DNA from 4 places in the Micromonospora sp. HUAS YX12 genome. Region 2 is predicted to be linked to each of the others. Evidence: riboswitches for the same ligand, from Rfam matches in the RefSeq annotation. Region 2 holds a riboswitch; each other region holds the start of a gene.

Region 1 (4,162 bases), 2.0 Mb from region 2:
CGACGGGTACGCCGAGGCGTTCCTCACCGCCGCCCGCCGGGAGCTGGAACCCAACTGGGCGGTCCCGGCGCCGCGCGCCGGGGTGTAGGCCCGCTCAGAGGTACGGGTCGAGCAGGGCGAGCACCGCCTCCGGATCCTCGACGTGCGCGTTGTGGCCCAGCCCGGGCAGCGTCGCCACCGGCGCGCCCAGCTCCTTGAGCTGCGCGTCGGTCACCATCGGGTCCAGCTCGCCCCGGGCCAGCAGCACGGGCACACCGGTGGCGGCCAGCAGGGCCGGCAGCCGGGGCTCCCCGACCGCGAACGCGGCCGGGTCCATCGCGAGCCGCCAGCGGCCGTCCACCCGGCGCAGCCCCGCCTCCACCACCGGATGGTCCGGTGCGAACAGCCCGGCGAGCCCGGAGACCCGCAGGTAGCGGCGGGCCGCCTCGTCACGGGTGGCGAACCAGGTGACCGGCCGGGCGGCCAGTTCCGCCGACTTGGCCAGTTCGGCCGGGGACCAGACCGCCTTGATGCCGAGCCCCACCACCGCGTCGACCGGAAGCCCTCGCTGCCGGGCCGCGAGCGCCAGCGCCACCACGCCGCCGAGCGAGTGCCCGAGCAGCACCAGCCGGTCGTCCGGGCTGAGCCGGACCGGGCCGAGCCCGTCCACCACGCGCTGGGCCAGGGCCTCGAACGAGTAGCCGTCGAGCGAGGGCGACCAGCCGTGTCCCGCGAGGTCGGGGGCGAGCCAGCGGCCGGGCCAGCGGCGTTCCAGCAGCGGCGCCCAGGGCAGCCACACCTCGCCGGTGGCACCCATGCCGTGCAGGAGAATCAGGTGCCGCTTCCCCGTCACATCGCCCATTGGCGCAGTCTGCCACCGCCCGCACACGACACGCGAGACCGAACCCACCAAGCCGGCGCCCACCAGCCCGTCGACCTTGCGGTTCCGGCCCGCGGGATGCCCGGCTTGCGCGCTTTGACGGGGCCACAAGTGCAAGATCAGCGGGGCGGGGCGGGACGGGGAAGGCCGGCACCCCGGGGAGCGGGGTGCCGGCCTTCGGGCCGTGCGGGAGTCAGGCGGAGTAGCCGCGCGTGGAGACCCAGTGCGCCAGGTCGATCGTGGTGACCCAGTACGACGGCAGCGACGGGTCGGCCGAGTCGGCGATGCGTACGGTCCGGCCGTCGTCCTTGTAGCCGACCACAGCGACGTAGTGGCCGCCCGGGAACGAGTGCCAGCCGCCGTTGGTGTCGGTGGCGGTACCGGCGACGTTCGCGACGACCGCGCGGCCGTTGCTGATCGCCTCGACCACGTCGGCCTGGAGCCGGTCCATCTGGGCCGGGGTGGCGGTGCCGGGAATCATGCGGGTCCGGTACGGGTTGCCCTTGACCTGCTGGTTGAGCACCCGGGTGGTGTCCTCGGCCGAGTTGGTGCCCATCTCGGTGGTGCCGAGGGGCCCGGCGAGCGCGTCCTGGCTGCGCTCGATGCCCGCGGCGCTGAGCGCGTTGCGCACGGCGGCCGGACCGCAGTAGAAGTAGTTGATCTGCGCCTGGTAGTCGTAGTCGAGCGTCTTGCTCGACGGCGGCTTCGGCTTGGCCTTCGCCGTGGTGTCCGGGTCGGCCGTGGCCTTCTTCGACGGGGAGGCGCTCGGCGACGCGCCGGGTGCGGCGGAGGCGCTGGGCGACGTCTGCGGTACGGCGATGCGGGCCTCGCTGCGGCCGGCGGCCTGCTCGCCGAGGCGGGCGGCGCCGAGATCGGCGACCGCTGCGGTGTTCTCCTGGACCGGGGCGTCGTCACCGGCGGTGGCGACGGTGCCGGCGCCGGCGCCGGCGGCCAGCACGAGCGCGACGGCCGATCCGGCGACGATCTGGTACGGGCGTTCGGTGACGATCCGTCGCAGCTGACGCTTCAGGTGGTGCTTCACGAAATCCTCCACGGGCGTGAACGGCGCACGCCGGCCCGGCACGCGGAGGAACTCGCACGTGCTCGCGGGGCCGGATGGCCGGGGGATCGGGAACGCCCGTGATGCCGGGCGCCCAGGGGGCGGTTGCCGGTCGCGCGTCAGGCGAGCGCGGGCACCGCGGTGCCGTGGAGGCGGGGGGACGATCGAGGGGTGGGCACGAGGGGTACTCCTTCCGTGGCCGCCGACCGGGTTAGCTGACGGATTCGGGCGGGAAGTACGCCCTACCGCGGGCCGTCGGCCCGCGGATTCACCCCGATGCTGCTCATGGGTCCCCGGTTCGTGAGACACGATTAGGCGGGTCGGTGCGGTGTCGCCGTCGGCGATCGGTTACCGCATCGGACGCGCCGACACTACCGGTGGGTATGTTCCATGCCAAGCGCTCTCACCTGCGCAAACGTGCTCGGCGGTAACGGATTTCGGCACACCCGGTTACTGACTTCCCTCAATGGGACAAGCCGTTTCGACAGCACCCGGCGGCGGAAAGCGGACAGACGGCGAGCAGCGACCCGGCAATTGCGCGACTCGATGACCTGTTCTGCGCCCGGCGCCCGTTTCGGCGGCCCGGGTGACCGGGCTCACCACATTCCGGGTAACGATTCGGTCGAGACGACGCCTCAGCCGACCCGGGCCGGGCGCCACCGGGCGTTCCGCACGGTTGCGGGGACCGGCAGGCCGCTCGTCGTCGCGCTGCGGTTCGCCGGTACGGGCCGCAGCGCCGCCGTGGCCGCGTACGCCTCGGCGGCGAGCGTCCGGGCGGCCTCGGCGGCGAGTTCCGCGTCCCGCCAGGCCGCCCGTTCCCGCTCGGCGGCGCTCTCCCATCCGGCCCGGCGCCCGTCCCGGACGGTGCGGGCCAGCACGATCTCCTGCTCGGCCGGGTGCCGGCGCGGATCCCACCCGTTGCGGCGCGCCAGCACGTCGGCGAGCTGACGGGCGGTCAGGTCACCCCGCCAGTGCGCCGTCATGGCGGCGTGGTGCAGCCAGCGCTCCCGGGCCGCGTACTCGGCCGGGGTTCGCGGTGTGCGCGGGGCGGCCAGCGCGGCGGCGCCGGCCAGGCGGCGGGCGGCGGCGTCCGCCTCGTCGTACGCGGTCCAGGCCCGTTCCGCCTCGTCCTGCGCGGCCAGCCACCGCTCCCGGCGGCGACGGGCCGTCTGGGCGGCCCCGGCGGCGGCCACCGCCACCTCCTCGGCGTACCGGATCAGGTCGTCGCGACGGGCGGCGTCGGCGTCGGCCGGCTCGGGGGCGGCCTCCTCCGTGGCGTCGCGTTCGGGCCGGGCGACGAGCGCGGCGAGCAGGCCCAGCGCGAGCAGCAGCAGGAAGGACCAGATGGCGGCGGCCTCGGGCACGGCGGTGAGGAAGTGGTACAGAGCGGTCTGCGACATGGTCGGCACCTCACGGGAAGGACCTGGCGGGAGGGCCCGCACGACCTCGCCGGGGCGGCCGGTGGAACGGGCGCCGAGGGCGGGTGCGGGGATGACGTTCGGTGGGTGCGAGGAACGGGCGCGGCCCGTGGGCGGATCAGCGGGCGGGCGGGGCCCGCGGGCCGGCCGGCGCGGCGGCCCGTCCGGCCGGGACCGGCTCCGGGACGGCCGGGACGGTCGCCCGGGGCGCGGGCGCCGGGACACCGGCGGGAGAGGCCGGCCGCTCGGCCACGCGGTCGGCCTCCGGCCGCGCGGCGGTCGAGGTGCCCGTGACCGTGTACGCCGAGGCGGCGACCGCCGGAGCAGGGGCGGCAGCGGCGACACCGGCCGGCAGCGTGGCGGCGCCGAACGAGCAGGCGACGACCACGGCGAGACTGGCGAGCATCCGGGCGGTCCAGCGCGCGACCCACCACACGGGGCAGGTGAGCGCGATCGGAAGCACGGGTACAAATTACCGCCGAACCCCCACGAACGCACCGCCGCACGGCGTGTCGCGGACCGACCGGCAGGCGACGGCGCGTGTCAGTCCGGGTGACGCCGCCCGGCGTACTCGATGCCCTCGGCCCGGCCGGTGACGGACGTCGCGCCGCCGTCGGCGGCCGGGGTGGCGGCGTCCTCGGCGGGCCGGCGCGGAGCCGGCACCGCCGACGCGGCGGCCGGTACGCGCGACGCCGCGCGGGCCCGGCGGGACGGGCCGAGCAGGCGCATCATCGGCACCTCCACCCAGCGGTGCAGCGCGGCGGCCAGCGCGAGCGTGACCACCAGGAAGCCGAGCACCGCGACGGGGCCGCGCCAGCCGGGCAG
Region 2 (4,162 bases):
TCCGGGTCAGCTGACCCGCACCCCCTGGCAGCGAGAAGGCCCCCGGTCCGTCACGGACCGGGGGCCTTCTCGTGTGCGGTGCCGGGTCAGCGCGGCGCGCCGACCGGGGACGGCAGGACCAGCACGTCGTCCAGGTTCACGAACATGATCCGGTGACCGAACTGGACCTGCACGTAGCGGTTCTCGCCGCGGACCACGGTCCGGTCACCCGGGGCCGAACCGTCGAACGAGACCGCCCGGTAGTACTCGCCGGGCAGCACCCCGCCGACCGCGTACCGCTGGCCGGCGGCGAACGTGTACTGCAGCGGCGAGATGGCCTGGTACGGGATGGTGTCCGGGTAGGCGGCCTGCTCCGGGTAGGCCCGCCCGTACACCGGGATGGTGGCCTTGCCGGGCCGCGGGGTCACCACGAAGCCGGTGGCCCACTTGGCGGTCGGCGCGGAGGCCGGGTTGAGGAACCACGCCTTCTGGCCGAGGTACCAGATCGCCGTCCAGTCACCCTGCCGGCCGGCGAGCGCGTACGTCTGGCCGGCGGAGGCGCGGGCGCCGTGGTCGGAGACGTACATCGTGTCCGGCGTACCGTCCGGGCGCAGCCCGAGGTCGTTGACGAGCGGGGCGTCCGGGCTCGGCGCGGTCCGCAGGATCACCGACGAGGAGCCGCGCGACGGGCACGGCTGCGCCGGCGGGGTGGGCGTCGGGACGCCGGGCGGCTGCTGGTTGCAGCCGAAGAACGCCGGCCGGTTGGTGGCGAAGTCCGGGTCGATGGTGACCAGGCCGGTACGGGGCGTGCCGGTGCTGCGGAACGGCGCCTTCATCAGGTCGAAGTAGTGCGACCAGTCCCAGTACGGACCCGGATCCCAGTGCATGCCGCGCACCGCGCCGGCGTTGATGCCGGGCACGTTGTCGTGGCCGATGATGTGCTGCCGGTCCATCGGGATGCCGAATTTCAGCGCCAGGTGGCGGACCAGCTTGGCGGAGGTCCGGTACATCGCCTCGGTGTACCAGGTGCCCTGACCGGCGAAGCCCTCGTGCTCCAGGCCGATGGACTTCGCGTTGACGTACCAGTTGCCGGCGTGCCAGCCCACGTCCTTGGTCTTGACGTGCTGGGCGATGTAGCCGTCCACCGAGCGCAGCGTGTAGTGCCAGCCCAGGTAGTCGGCCCGCTTCACCAGGTCGACGCTCGGGCCGAAGTAGCCCTCGGTGTCGTGGATGACGATGTACTCGATCTTCTGCTGCTTCGGCCGGTCGCCCAGGTCGTGGTTGCCGTAGTCGCCCGGGTCGTCGCTGAGCTGCTCGTACGGCGCGGGGATCCACTCGCAGGCCAGCCGCACCGGGCACTCCAGCCCGTCCGGCCGCTCGGCGTGGCGCAGGCCGAGGCGGGCCAGGCGGGAACGGTCCGGCTTCGCGGCGGTGGCGGCGAGCGTGACCCGCTGGCCGTCGTCGGTGGTCCGGCTGGCGCCCTGGCCGAGCTGGTCGTACACCTCGTCGGCGAAGGCCGCCGCCGCGTCGGAGGTGTCCGCGCCGGAGTACCGGGCCACCGCGGCGTACCAGGCCGCCGGGTCGGTGCCGGCGCCGACCGGCCCGCCCAGAGCCTTCTGGTACGACGCCAGCAGCGCCGCGCCACCGCGGATGTTCGCGGCCGGGTCGGTCCGCAGCGTCCGCGCGTCGAGCCCGGTCAGCGCGGCGGCCGCGTCGAGCGTCTGGAGCGAGGCGGGCGGCAGCGGGGTCTCCCGCTTCGGTGCGGCGGCCGTGGCCGGATCGAGCTTGAGCGGGCGGGCGTCGTCGCCGCGCGGATCCTCGTCCTCGTCGACGTGGGCGCTGCCCGGCGTGGCGAGGATGTGCGCGGCGTCGGTCAGGTGCATCGGGCCGTAGCCGCCGCTGGTGCTGGGTTGCCCGGTGTGGGTGTCCCAGCGGGACTCCGTACACCCGCGAGGGTCAATACCTTTCCAGCGGGTAATCAGGCCTGAAAGAAAATTTCACCTCCGCCCGGGTGCGGGCCCGCATCGCGTACGGAGTGTCACGCCGCTGGAAGTTGCGGATTGATAACGGTGGTCCCTACTCTGGTCAATCGTCGGCCGCACGTCTCACCGTCCAGCCCGGTCGGTGACGGTCCGACACCGCCGAGTCGCCTCCGGGCGAGCCGGGGAACCAGGTACCTGGGGTGAATCCGCAGCGATGCGGTAGGGCGGCTCCCTTCCCGCCCGAATCCGTCAGCTAACCCGGTAGGCGGTACGGAAGAAGGAGTACGGACGCCCGGTGGCACTCCATGCCCCGCGGCCGTCGTCGAACCGGTCGGTCGACCGGTCCACGGCTGTGCCGCGTACCCGCTGGTCCCGCTTCACCACCGCTCTCGCCGCCCTGGTCGGCACCGCCGTCGTCCTGACCGGCGGCGCCACGGCGGCACACGCCGAACCCTCGGTCGCCGAGATCGAGGCCCAGATCGACCGCGACTGGAACAAGCTCGAACCGGTCATCGAACAGGTCAACGCCGTACGCGAGCAGCTCGCCGCGCGGCGCAAGCAGGCCGACGCGCTCGGCCGGCAGATCGCACCCCTCCAGGCCCGGGTGGACGCCGCGCTCGGCCAGGTCGGCGGGCTCGCCGCCGACGCCTACAAGGGCGACAACCTCTCCACCGTGAACGCGCTGCTGGGCAGCCGCTCACCCGGTGACCTGGTCAACGGCCTGGAACTGCTCGACCGCTTCGCGCACCGCCAGCACGAGCAGGTGCGCTCCGTCGCCGCGCTGCGCGACGAGCTGGCGGCGAAGAAGAAGCCGCTGGACGAGATGATCGCCGGGCTGGCGCGTACCGAGGCCCAGCTCGCGGCGAAGAAGAAGCAGATCGACGCCGAGATCGCCGAGCTGGAGAAGCTGCGGCTCAAGGTGTACGGCAAGGGTGGCGGCGGCCCGCTGCGCCCGGCGCCGTGCCCGGCCGGCTACCCCGGCGGCCCGGCCGGGGCGGCGGTCAAGTTCGCCTGCGCCCAGATCGGGAAGATCTACGTCTGGGGCGCGGCCGGGCCGGACCACTTCGACTGTTCCGGCCTCACCATGGCGGCCTGGGCCAAGGGCGGTGTCTCGCTGCCGCACAACGCACGCCAGCAGCACGGCGTGACGAAGCGGATCAGCGGGGCCGAGCTGCGCGCCGGTGACCTCGTCTTCTACTACAGCGACCTGCACCACGTGGCGATGTACGTGGGCGACGGCTGGGTGGTGCACGCCTCCCAGTCCGGCAAGCCCATCACCATGAAGCGGGTCGACGACGGCGACATCAACAGCTACGGCCGCGTGTAAGGAAGGGCCCCCTCTTAACGCCTCCGGTAGAGGAGGGGGCCCCTATTAACAACTGTGGGCGCCGTCAGCGGGTCGGCCAGGTGCGCCAGCTCTGCCAGGACCGGCTCGGCGTCGGGCCGCGCTGCCCCTGGTAACGGGAGCCGTAGACGGCCGAGCCGTACGGGTGCTCGGCCGGCGAGGAGAGCCGGAAGATGCAGAGCTGGCCGATCTTCATGCCCGGCCAGAGCGTGATCGGCAGGTTCGCCACGTTCGACAGCTCCAGCGTGACGTGGCCGGAGAAGCCCGGGTCGATGAAGCCGGCGGTCGAGTGGGTCAGCAGGCCCAGCCGCCCCAGGCTCGAGTTGTGTGTGGGAATGAACGATCGCCCGGCGAGGAACATCCCGCGTGGATCGTTCACCTCGATGCAGCGAACAGGTACGGATTCCATCGGCTGTACGGCGACGATCGATCGAAATCGGTGGAAGCGATCGAGCTTCTGCCTGGCCAGTTTCCGAGGAAGCCGGAAAACCGGAACATGCGGCGTGAACTTCACCTGGTACGCCGGGCCCTTGTCGACGCCGTTGAGCATCGCCCGCTTCTTTCGTTTGACTGGTCGAAGGCCGAGGCTGGCGGCCAGTTCGACCACTGCGTCCGTCAGATGTTCCCTGGTGCTGACGAACTCACACCGACCCCGGTCATCGACGTGACCATCGGTGTCCATCAGTCCCTGTAGCAGGGCCACGCGCTGACTTATGTCCGCGGTCAGGTACAGCTGCGGCACATGCTTGTTCCCCAGCACTCCGAGACGTCTGAGGCAGCTGGAGAGAGAGTCGTTAGGCATGAACCTACCGGTGCTGTCGTCGCGGGTATGGCCCGTTCCACCGATCCGGTAGCC
Region 3 (4,162 bases), 1.7 Mb from region 2:
GTGCCGAAGGCCGGCGGCCACTTCGGACTCCGGTGTTCATCCGGCGGGTTCACTGTCTCGGGCAGTGCCCCACCGGCGCGCCCGCCAAACCATGCCCGGGTCACGGGCGATCCGGGCGGCGATCGGGACGAACCACCCGAACGCGCCGGGACCGGTGCTCACGGGACGTGCGTGCGCCCGCTACCCTGGTCGGCGGATCGGCGGGCCCGCCCGGCCGCACGGCTGGCCGCGACCCGCCTTGAAGGGGAAACTGGAACCCGGAAGTCCGGATTGGGTACGCCCAGGTGTGCCCAGTCTGCGAATTGCTCATCCCGGGGGGTGGCGACCGGGCCGTTGGAGGAATACGCTCGGTCGCGGCCCGCGTACTGATGAGGCGCCCGTCATGGGCGAGTGGAGGTGCTCGCGTGAGCCTGTCGATCGTGAAGTCGGTGCGGCCGGGTGGTGTCGTCCAGATCGCGCCCCGTGGGGAGATCGACGTCGACACCGCGTACGAGGTGCGGGAAGCGATCGCCGAAGTGCTCGCGAAGGGCCGACCCTCGCGGATCGAGCTGAACATGCGGCTCGTCACGTTCATCGACTCGGTCGGCATCAGCGCCATGGTCGCGGGCTTCCAGACCTGCGAGGTCAGCGGCGTCAAGCTCGTGGTCATCGAGCCGAGCCGGTTCGTGCACCGGCAGCTCTGGGTGACCGGCCTGCTCGGCCTGTTCGGCGCGCCCGAGCCGTGGTTCGCCGACGACACCCCCGAGGTGCTGCCCGGCGCCTGAGCGCCGTTCACACCCCCTGCGGCCAGGGGACCTTCTACCCGTTGCCAGTCCGGCGCCGGTACGGGACGATCGTCGCGACGTACGACGGCGAGGGGGCCCGCTTGCAGAGCAGCGACAGCTTCAGCTACACCGTGCAGGCCCGGTGCAGCCGGGCCGAAGCGGTGGCCCTGCTGGGTGACCTGAGTCGCCAGGGTGAGCTGCATCCGCTGATCGTCCGGGTCCGGAAGCTGCCGTCCCGGCCGGGCGCGCTGGCCAGCTACGCGATCACCGACCGGCTGCAACTCGGCCCGCTGCACTTCCCGGTCACGTACCAGGCGGACGTGCTGATCGCCAGCGAGGACGAGGTGGTCACCGTGGCGCGGCAGCAGCCCGCGACGACGGTACGCAACCACACCCGGCTGAGCGACGAGCCCGACGGCACGGTACGCATCGACGTGGAGATCACGCTCACCGCGCCGCCGCCACTGTTCGGGTACGCGTTCCGCCAGGCCCGGGCGGCTCACCTGGGCCTGGCGGCGCGTCTCGGAGCGACCCTGGAGGACCGCCCGGCCTGATCCGGCCGACCGGCCCTCTCAGGCGCGCTCAGTACACCGACAGGTGCACGTGGTTGGTGTGGTCGCTGGACGGGTCGCCGTTGCCGCCGCTGTACGACTTCCACCCGCTGCTGGGCAGCCAGATCTGCTTGAACCAGATCACGTAGAGCACGGCGAGCGGGTCGGCGTTGCGCACGAGGTACGCGGCCAGGTTGTTGCCGTACGTCCGGTCGCCGCCGGTGGCCACGCCGCCGAAGCCGTTCTTCTGCGCGGCGAAGTCGCAGGCCCGCCCCTTCGGGTGTTCACCCGAGCCGCTGGGCCGGTGGCACGAGACGTACCGGGTGAAGCCCGCCGCCTTGGCCTGTTGCAGCGCGTGCAGCGTGCGCGGGGTGATGCAGCCGTTCGCCGGGGTCGGGTCGTTGACGCTGCACGACTCGGACGGCCAGGAGCCGTCCGAGTTGCGCGGCGCGGGTTTCGCGTTCTTGCTGGAGGTGCCCTGGACGCTGCCACCGCCGCTGCTGCTGCTGCGCGAGGGCCGGTCGTTCGCCACCTCCAGGGCGCGCTCGGCCTGCTCCTTGCGCTTGCCCATCACCGCCACCTGCTTGCGCTGCTCGCGGATCTCGCCGTCGAGCTGGGCGCGGGTGCGGGTGGCCTCGTCCCGGGTGGCGATCAGGTCGCGCAGCGTTCGGTCCTCGTGCGCGGCGACCTGCTCCAGCGCGGCGGCCCGGTCCATGAAGCCCTCCGGGCTGCTGCTGCCGAGCAGCGCCCCGGCGGTGCCCAGGCGGCCGTTGCGGTACGCCACAGCCGCGATCTCACCGACCTTGGCGTCCCGGACGGCCAGCTCGGCGCCGACCGTCTTGAGTTGTTCGTCGAGTTGCTTCTGGCGGCTCACCGACCGGTTCAGCGCCGCCTTCGCCTCCAGCCAGCCCTTGCCGGCCGCGTCGAGCTGGGCACGCAGTTCGGGCGTGCCGCCCTCGTCGTCGCCGGGCGCGGCGGCGAGCAGGCCGGTCGGCGGCGCCGCCGAGGCGGGGGAGGCCGGAACGGTCGCGACGCCGAGGGTCAGCGTCGCGACGAGCAGGGCCGCCAACCGGGCGGCCGTCCGTCGTACAGGTGCCACTGGGGGCATTCACACGTCCTTCCGTCAACGCCGACCGGGTTAGCTGACGGGTTCGGGACGGAAGATCCCTACCGCTGACGCGGATGCACCCCACGTACGTGGTTCCCCGGCTCGTCCCTTCGGACGATTAGGCGACGGCCGCCCCACCGGGACCGGTGGCGCCCGCGGGTGCGGCCGCGACCGAGACTACCGGCGCTGCCCGGGCACGGCTCCGTGGAGCAGTGCCACTAGGCGGGGCAAAACCGGCATAAGACTACATTAGGCACAGTGATTTAAGTGTGTCCTAATCACCACTCGGTCTGTCCGCACACGCCGGTCGACGCTCCGGGTTCGACCTGCAACGTGGCGTGATCGATGGAGAAGTCCTCGTGCAGGGCGGCCCGCGCGGCGGCCAGCACCACGCCCGGGTCCACGCCCGGGTCGGTGGTCAGGTGCGCCGACGCCACCTCCATGCCCGAGGTGAGCGTCCAGACGTGCAGGTCGTGCACCTCGGCCACGCCGGGCACCGCGGCCAGCCGGTCGTGCACGGCGGTCACCTGGAGGTGCTCCGGCGCGGCCTGCACCAGGATGCGCAGCGCGGCCCGGCCGAGCCGCCAGGTGCGCGGCAGGATGAACAGGCCGATCCCGACGGCGACCAGCGGGTCCGCCCACCACCAGTCGGTCACCGCGATGACCAGCGCGGCGGCGATCACGCCGAGTGAGCCGAGCAGGTCGCCGAGCACCTCCAGGTACGCCCCGCGCAGGTTGATGCTCTCCTTCGACCCGGCGCGCAGCAGCGCGAACGCGACGATGTTGGCGAGCAGGCCGAGCACCGCCACCACGAGCATCGGGCCGGCCAGCACCTCCGGCGGCTCGCCGAAGCGGCGAACCGCCTCGACCAGGACGTAGATCGCGACGGCGCCGAGCAGCACGGCGTTGGCGAGGGCGGCGAGCACCTCCAGCCGGTAGAGGCCGAACGTGCGCTGCGGATCGGTGGCGGCGCGGCGGGTGGCGGTGATCGCGGCCAGCGCCATGCCGATGCCGAGGACGTCGGTGAACATGTGCCCGGCGTCGGAGAGCAGCGCCAGTGAGCCGGTCGTGAAGGCGGCCACCGCCTCGACCACCATCAGAACGGCGAGCAGCGCGAAGGCGGCCCAGAGCCGGCCCCGATGGCGGTGCGCCGCGTTGGCCACCGCGCCGCTGTGGTCATGACCTGCGCCCACGCCAACACCCTCCCTGCCGCGTACCGGCCCGGCCTAATGTATGTTCACATCGCTATGTATGCAAGTGAACTGCGAGTGGCGGCGAGACCACTCACCCCACCGGGTCGAGCGTGGTGAGGCGCTGGGTCGCCCGGGACAGCGCCACGTAGAGCGTGCGTACGCCCGAGCCGGGGTCGGCCCGGATCTCGCTCGGTGCCACCAGCACCACGCCGTCGTACTCCATGCCCTTGGCCTGGAGGCTGGTGACGACCTGGAGCCGGCCCGCGCCGAGCGCGCCCAGCCAGCCGGCCACCTCGTCCCGGCGCGGCACCGGCGTGATCACGCCGACAGTGCCCTCCACCTGCGCGAGCAGCGCCTCGGCCGCGTCGACGGTGGCCGCCGGCAGGTCGGCGGCGGGCACGGTGCGCTCGATCGGCGGCACGCCCGTGGACCGGACCGCGTCGGGCAGCGGCAGGTCCGGGTAGAGCCGGCGGATCTCCGCCGCCGCCACCGCGAAGATCTCCGCCGAGTTGCGGTAGTTGGTGGTCAGCTCGTAGCGGTGCCGCC
Region 4 (4,162 bases), 3.2 Mb from region 2:
CAGCTCGACCTGCAACGGCAGCAGCGTGACCGGCCTGGGCATCCAGAAGGCCATGAAGATCATGTACAACGCGATGCTGCTGAAGACCTCCTCCTCGTCGTACCTGAAGTACCGCACCTGGACACTCCAGGCGGCGAAGAACCTCTACCCGAGCAGCTGCGCCGAGTTCAACACGGTCAAAGCGGCCTGGGACGCCGTGAGCGTGCCGGCCCAGTCCGGTGACCCGACCTGCGCCGGCGGCACCCCGACGCCCACCCCGAGCACCACGACCACCCCGCCGCCGGGCGGCTGCTCCGGCAACAAGCTCGCCAACCCGGGCTTCGAGTCGGGCAACGTGAGCTGGACCGCCTCGTCCGGCGTGATCACCACCGACAGCGGCCAGGCCGCACACGGCGGCTCGTACAAGGCGTGGCTGGACGGGTACGGCTCGTCGCACACCGACACGCTCAGCCAGTCGGTGACGATCCCGGCCGGATGCCGGGCGACGTTGAGCTTCTGGCTGCACATCGACAGCGCGGAGTCGACCACCAGCACCGCGTACGACAAGCTCACCGTCAAGGCGGGCGGCACCACGCTGGCCACCTACTCCAACCTGAACAAGGCCACCGGCTACGTGCAGCGGTCCTTCGACGTCTCGTCGCTGGCCGGCACCACGGCGACCGTCTCGTTCAGCGGCGTGGAGGACAGCTCGTTGCAGACGTCCTTCGTCGTCGACGACACCGCGGTCACCCTGAGCTGACCGTGCGCGGCCGGTCGTCCTCCTCCCGGCGGCCGGCCGCCTCGTCCTGTCAGGCCGGCCCCGTCGTTTCGGGGCTGAGCGTCGCAGCGTCACGCCGGCCGCCGGGTCAGGCCGGGCGCCCGGCCCGGGACGGGGTGCCGCGGTCGCGGTGGATCCGCGCGGCCGCCTCGTGCATCGCGCGGCCGAACAGCTCGGCCTGGTCGCCCATGCTGCCGAGCCGGGCGGCGAGCGCGTCGGCGTCGGCCCGCGCCGATGCGCTGACCTGGGCGTCCAGCTCGGACAGCGCCGCGTTGGCGGCGGCGACGAGGTGTCCGCAGAGGACGTCGAAGGGCTCGCCGGCCAGCTCCGGGTCGATCGCCACGGAATCCAGCCGGCCACCCTGGACGGCGACCGCGCGGACCCGCCCGCCGGCGGCCGTGCCCTCGGCCCGGAGCAGGTCGCCCGGCTCGCCGTCGGCGTGCGCCGAGGCCCGGGAGCGCATCGCGGTGAGCGCCTGCTGCGTGCGGGTCAGCAGCTCGTCGAGGCTCGCGGCCGCCGAGAACGGGTCGTTGGTCATATCCGCGCTTTCTTCACGTCTTAGCCGAGCACCGTGACCCTAGCAACCGGCTCCGACGAATCCCGGTCACCGGCTCTCGCGGGCCGCGCCCCGGCGCCGGGAGCAGGCCGGACACCGGCGATACGGCGTGTCGCGCGCGAACGCCCGGCCGGACGGACCGGCCGGGCGTTCTCCGGACCGCTGTCAGCGCAGGCGCAGCCGCTGACCGGGGAAGATCAGGCCCGGGTCGTCGCCGACCACTGCGCGGTTGCGCTCGTGCAGGACACGCCAGCCGCCGTCGACACGCTGCGCCACGGCGATCTCCGACAGCGTGTCCCCGCGCCGGACCACGTACGTCCCGGCGCCGGGCGCGGGCCGCGGTTCGGCCTTCGTCGCGGGCCGCTCCGGCACGGCCCTGCGCGTGGTGGCCCGCTTCGGGGCCGTCTTCTTCGGAGCCGACTTCTTCGGGGCGGCCTTCTCGGACCTGGCCGACCCGGCGCTCGCCGAGCCGCCCTTCCTGCCGCAGACCGGCCACGCGCCGACGCCCTGCCCGCGCAGTACCTTCTCCGCGACGGCGATCTGCTCGGACCGGCTGGCCAGGTCGGCGCGGGCGGCGTACCTCTGCCCGCCGTAGCCGTTCCAGGTGGCGCGGGAGAACTGGAGCCCGCCGTAGTAGCCGTTACCGGTGTTGATCTTCCAGTTGCCGCCTGATTCGCAGCGCGCGACCGCGTCCCAGTTGACGCCCGCGCTGGCCGGAGCGGCCGGACCGAACAGGGCCGCGGCGCCGACGGCGGCGCCGGCCACCACCGCTGCGAGAGCGGTACGGCGGCTTCGGGCTGAGTATTCAGTTGCCATGTGGATTCCTCCACGCCGACGAGGTGAGCTGTCGGGTTCGGGCCGAGGAGCCCGGCCGCCGGTGGCGGCTTCACCCCGAGGTGACGGTGCACCGTGGAACGTGTGGTTCCCCCGCTCCCGCGCGAGGTTCGGTTACCGGTGCCGGCGGCGGGATTTGGCGTTTCCGGCCCGCGGTGTCCGCGTCTGCGAACGAAACCGACGCTAGGGACGTTTTGCGACGATCGTCCACTTCTTGTGACGCTCTTCACCCGGCCGGGCTACCGGCGGCGGCGCTACGGTGGCAGGGCCAGGCAAGATCACGGGAGGGCGGGACGGATGACCGATCACGGACACGAGCTGACCTTCGGCGGCTTCCTCACGCCCGCCGCCGGGCAGCCCGACCAGGTGGTGGCGCTCGCCCGGCTCTGCGAGCAGGTCGGGCTGGACCTGGTCACGTTCCAGGACCACCCGTACCAGCCGGGCTTCCTGGACACCTGGACGCTGATGTCCTACGTGGGCGCCGCCACCGAGCGCATCCGCCTGGCCGGCAACGTGCTCAACCTGCCGCTGCGCCAGCCGGTGGTGCTGGCCCGCAGCATCGCCAGCCTGGACCTGCTCACCGGCGGCCGGGTCGAGCTGGGACTCGGCGCGGGCGCGTTCTGGGACGCGATCGAGGCGGCCGGCGGGCGACGCCTGTCCCCCGGCGCCGCCGTCGAGGCCCTGGACGAGGCGATCCGGGTGATCCGCGAGGTCTGGGACACCGACCGGCGCGGCATGATCCGGGTCGACGGCGAGCACTACCGCGTGGTGGGCGCCAAGCGCGGTCCGGCGCCGGCGCACCCGGTGGGCATCTGGGTCGGCGCGTACAAGCCGCGCATGCTGCGCCTGGTGGGCCGCGCCGCGGACGGCTGGCTGCCGTCCCTGTCGTACCTGCCGAAGGGCCCCGGCGAGCTGCCCGCCCTGAACGCGCTCGTGGACGAGGGCGCTCGGGCTGCAGGGCGCGACCCGGCCGCGATCCGCCGCATGCTCAACGTGACCGGCACGTTCGCCCGCTCGTCGGCCGGCTTCCTGGCCGGGCCGCCGGAGCAGTGGGTGGAGGAACTGGCCGGGCTCACGCTGGAGCACGGCATCACCACGTTCATCCTCGGCAGCGACGAGCCGCGCGCGATCCAGATCTTCGGTCAGGAGGTCGCGCCCGCCGTACGCGAGATGGTCGCCGCCGAACGCGCCGCGCCCGTCGGCGGCGCCCGCGCGGCCGACGACGAGCAGACCGCCGCCGGCGGCCCGAGCACGCTCGGCGTCACCCCCACCCCCGACCCGGGGGTACGCCTGAGCGCGCGCCGCCCCTGGGACGAGTCCACCCGCCCGAGCGCCCCGCCGCCACCGGCCGGACAGGTCTACCCGGCCCGGGGACAGGCCGCCGGGCAGCACCTGGTGGACGTGCACGACCACCTGCGCCAGGAGCTGGCCCAGGTGCGCGACCTGCTGGAGCAGGTCAAGCGGGGCTCGGTCACGCCGGGCCGGGCGCGGGCCGCGCTCAACGAGATGACCATGCGGCAGAACAACTGGACGCTCGGTGCGTACTGCGCGGCCTACTGCACGATGGTCACCCAGCACCACGGGCTGGAGGACGCCTCGATCTTCCCGCACCTGCGCCGCTCCGAAGCCGGGCTGGCGGCCGTGCTGGACCGCCTCGAGGAGGAGCACGTGGTGATCCACGGGGTGGTGGAGAGCGTCGACCGGGCGCTCGTGGAGCTGGTCCGCCGGCCCGGCGACTTCACCGGACTCCAGGAGGCGGTGGACCTGCTCACCGACACGCTGCTGTCGCACCTGTCGTACGAGGAGCACCAGATCGTCGAGCCGCTGGCCCGGCACGGCTTCTTCCCCGGCCAGCTGTGAGGTAGCTGACTTTTGTTTCCCTAAGTCAGGGCGGTACCGTCGACGCCATGACGGACCTCCTTGCGCAGCGTGACTCCTGGTCCACCGCCAACTGCTCGATCGCCCGGGCGCTCGAGGTGGTCGGCAACCGCACCACGCTGCTCCTGCTGCGGGAG

What was found. Region 2 has a riboswitch for cyclic di-AMP ahead of ABIH81_RS07765 (NlpC/P60 family protein). Riboswitches for the same ligand answer to the same signal wherever they lie in the genome.
Region 1: it holds a riboswitch for cyclic di-AMP, as region 2 does, so the genes downstream of both, ABIH81_RS28700 (C39 family peptidase) here and ABIH81_RS07765 (NlpC/P60 family protein) in region 2, are expected to answer to the same signal.
Region 3: it holds a riboswitch for cyclic di-AMP, as region 2 does, so the genes downstream of both, ABIH81_RS15755 (hypothetical protein) here and ABIH81_RS07765 (NlpC/P60 family protein) in region 2, are expected to answer to the same signal.
Region 4: it holds a riboswitch for cyclic di-AMP, as region 2 does, so the genes downstream of both, ABIH81_RS22830 (transglycosylase family protein) here and ABIH81_RS07765 (NlpC/P60 family protein) in region 2, are expected to answer to the same signal.

Annotation. Positions count from the first base shown of each region.
Region 1 covers NZ_CP157974.1:6,053,268-6,057,429, forward strand. Annotated here, with positions in the region: gene ABIH81_RS28690 (CDP-glycerol glycerophosphotransferase family protein) at 1-88, shown strand, start outside; gene ABIH81_RS28695 (alpha/beta fold hydrolase) at 95-841, opposite strand; gene ABIH81_RS28700 (C39 family peptidase) at 1,053-1,901, opposite strand; cyclic di-AMP (ydaO/yuaA leader) riboswitch at 2,105-2,247, opposite strand; gene ABIH81_RS28705 (hypothetical protein) at 2,555-3,319, opposite strand; gene ABIH81_RS28710 (hypothetical protein) at 3,456-3,800, opposite strand; gene ABIH81_RS28715 (acyltransferase) at 3,881-4,162, opposite strand, start outside.
Region 2 covers NZ_CP157974.1:1,547,143-1,551,304, reverse strand. Annotated here, with positions in the region: gene ABIH81_RS07775 (NlpC/P60 family protein) at 1-14, shown strand, start outside; gene ABIH81_RS07770 (peptidoglycan recognition family protein) at 87-1,862, opposite strand; cyclic di-AMP (ydaO/yuaA leader) riboswitch at 2,109-2,243, shown strand; gene ABIH81_RS07765 (NlpC/P60 family protein) at 2,257-3,288, shown strand; partial or broken gene dcd (dCTP deaminase) at 3,353-3,628, opposite strand; partial or broken gene ABIH81_RS07755 (hypothetical protein) at 3,872-3,988, opposite strand.
Region 3 covers NZ_CP157974.1:3,223,885-3,228,046, forward strand. Annotated here, with positions in the region: gene ABIH81_RS15745 (STAS domain-containing protein) at 405-764, shown strand; gene ABIH81_RS15750 (SRPBCC family protein) at 806-1,318, shown strand; gene ABIH81_RS15755 (hypothetical protein) at 1,347-2,423, opposite strand; cyclic di-AMP (ydaO/yuaA leader) riboswitch at 2,428-2,558, opposite strand; gene ABIH81_RS15760 (cation diffusion facilitator family transporter) at 2,702-3,616, opposite strand; gene ABIH81_RS15765 (AAA family ATPase) at 3,708-4,162, opposite strand, start outside.
Region 4 covers NZ_CP157974.1:4,791,780-4,795,941, reverse strand. Annotated here, with positions in the region: gene ABIH81_RS22840 (M4 family metallopeptidase) at 1-739, shown strand, start outside; gene ABIH81_RS22835 (YbaB/EbfC family nucleoid-associated protein) at 846-1,295, opposite strand; gene ABIH81_RS22830 (transglycosylase family protein) at 1,479-2,129, opposite strand; cyclic di-AMP (ydaO/yuaA leader) riboswitch at 2,128-2,273, opposite strand; gene ABIH81_RS22825 (LLM class flavin-dependent oxidoreductase) at 2,445-4,007, shown strand; gene ABIH81_RS22820 (helix-turn-helix domain-containing protein) at 4,055-4,162, shown strand, end outside.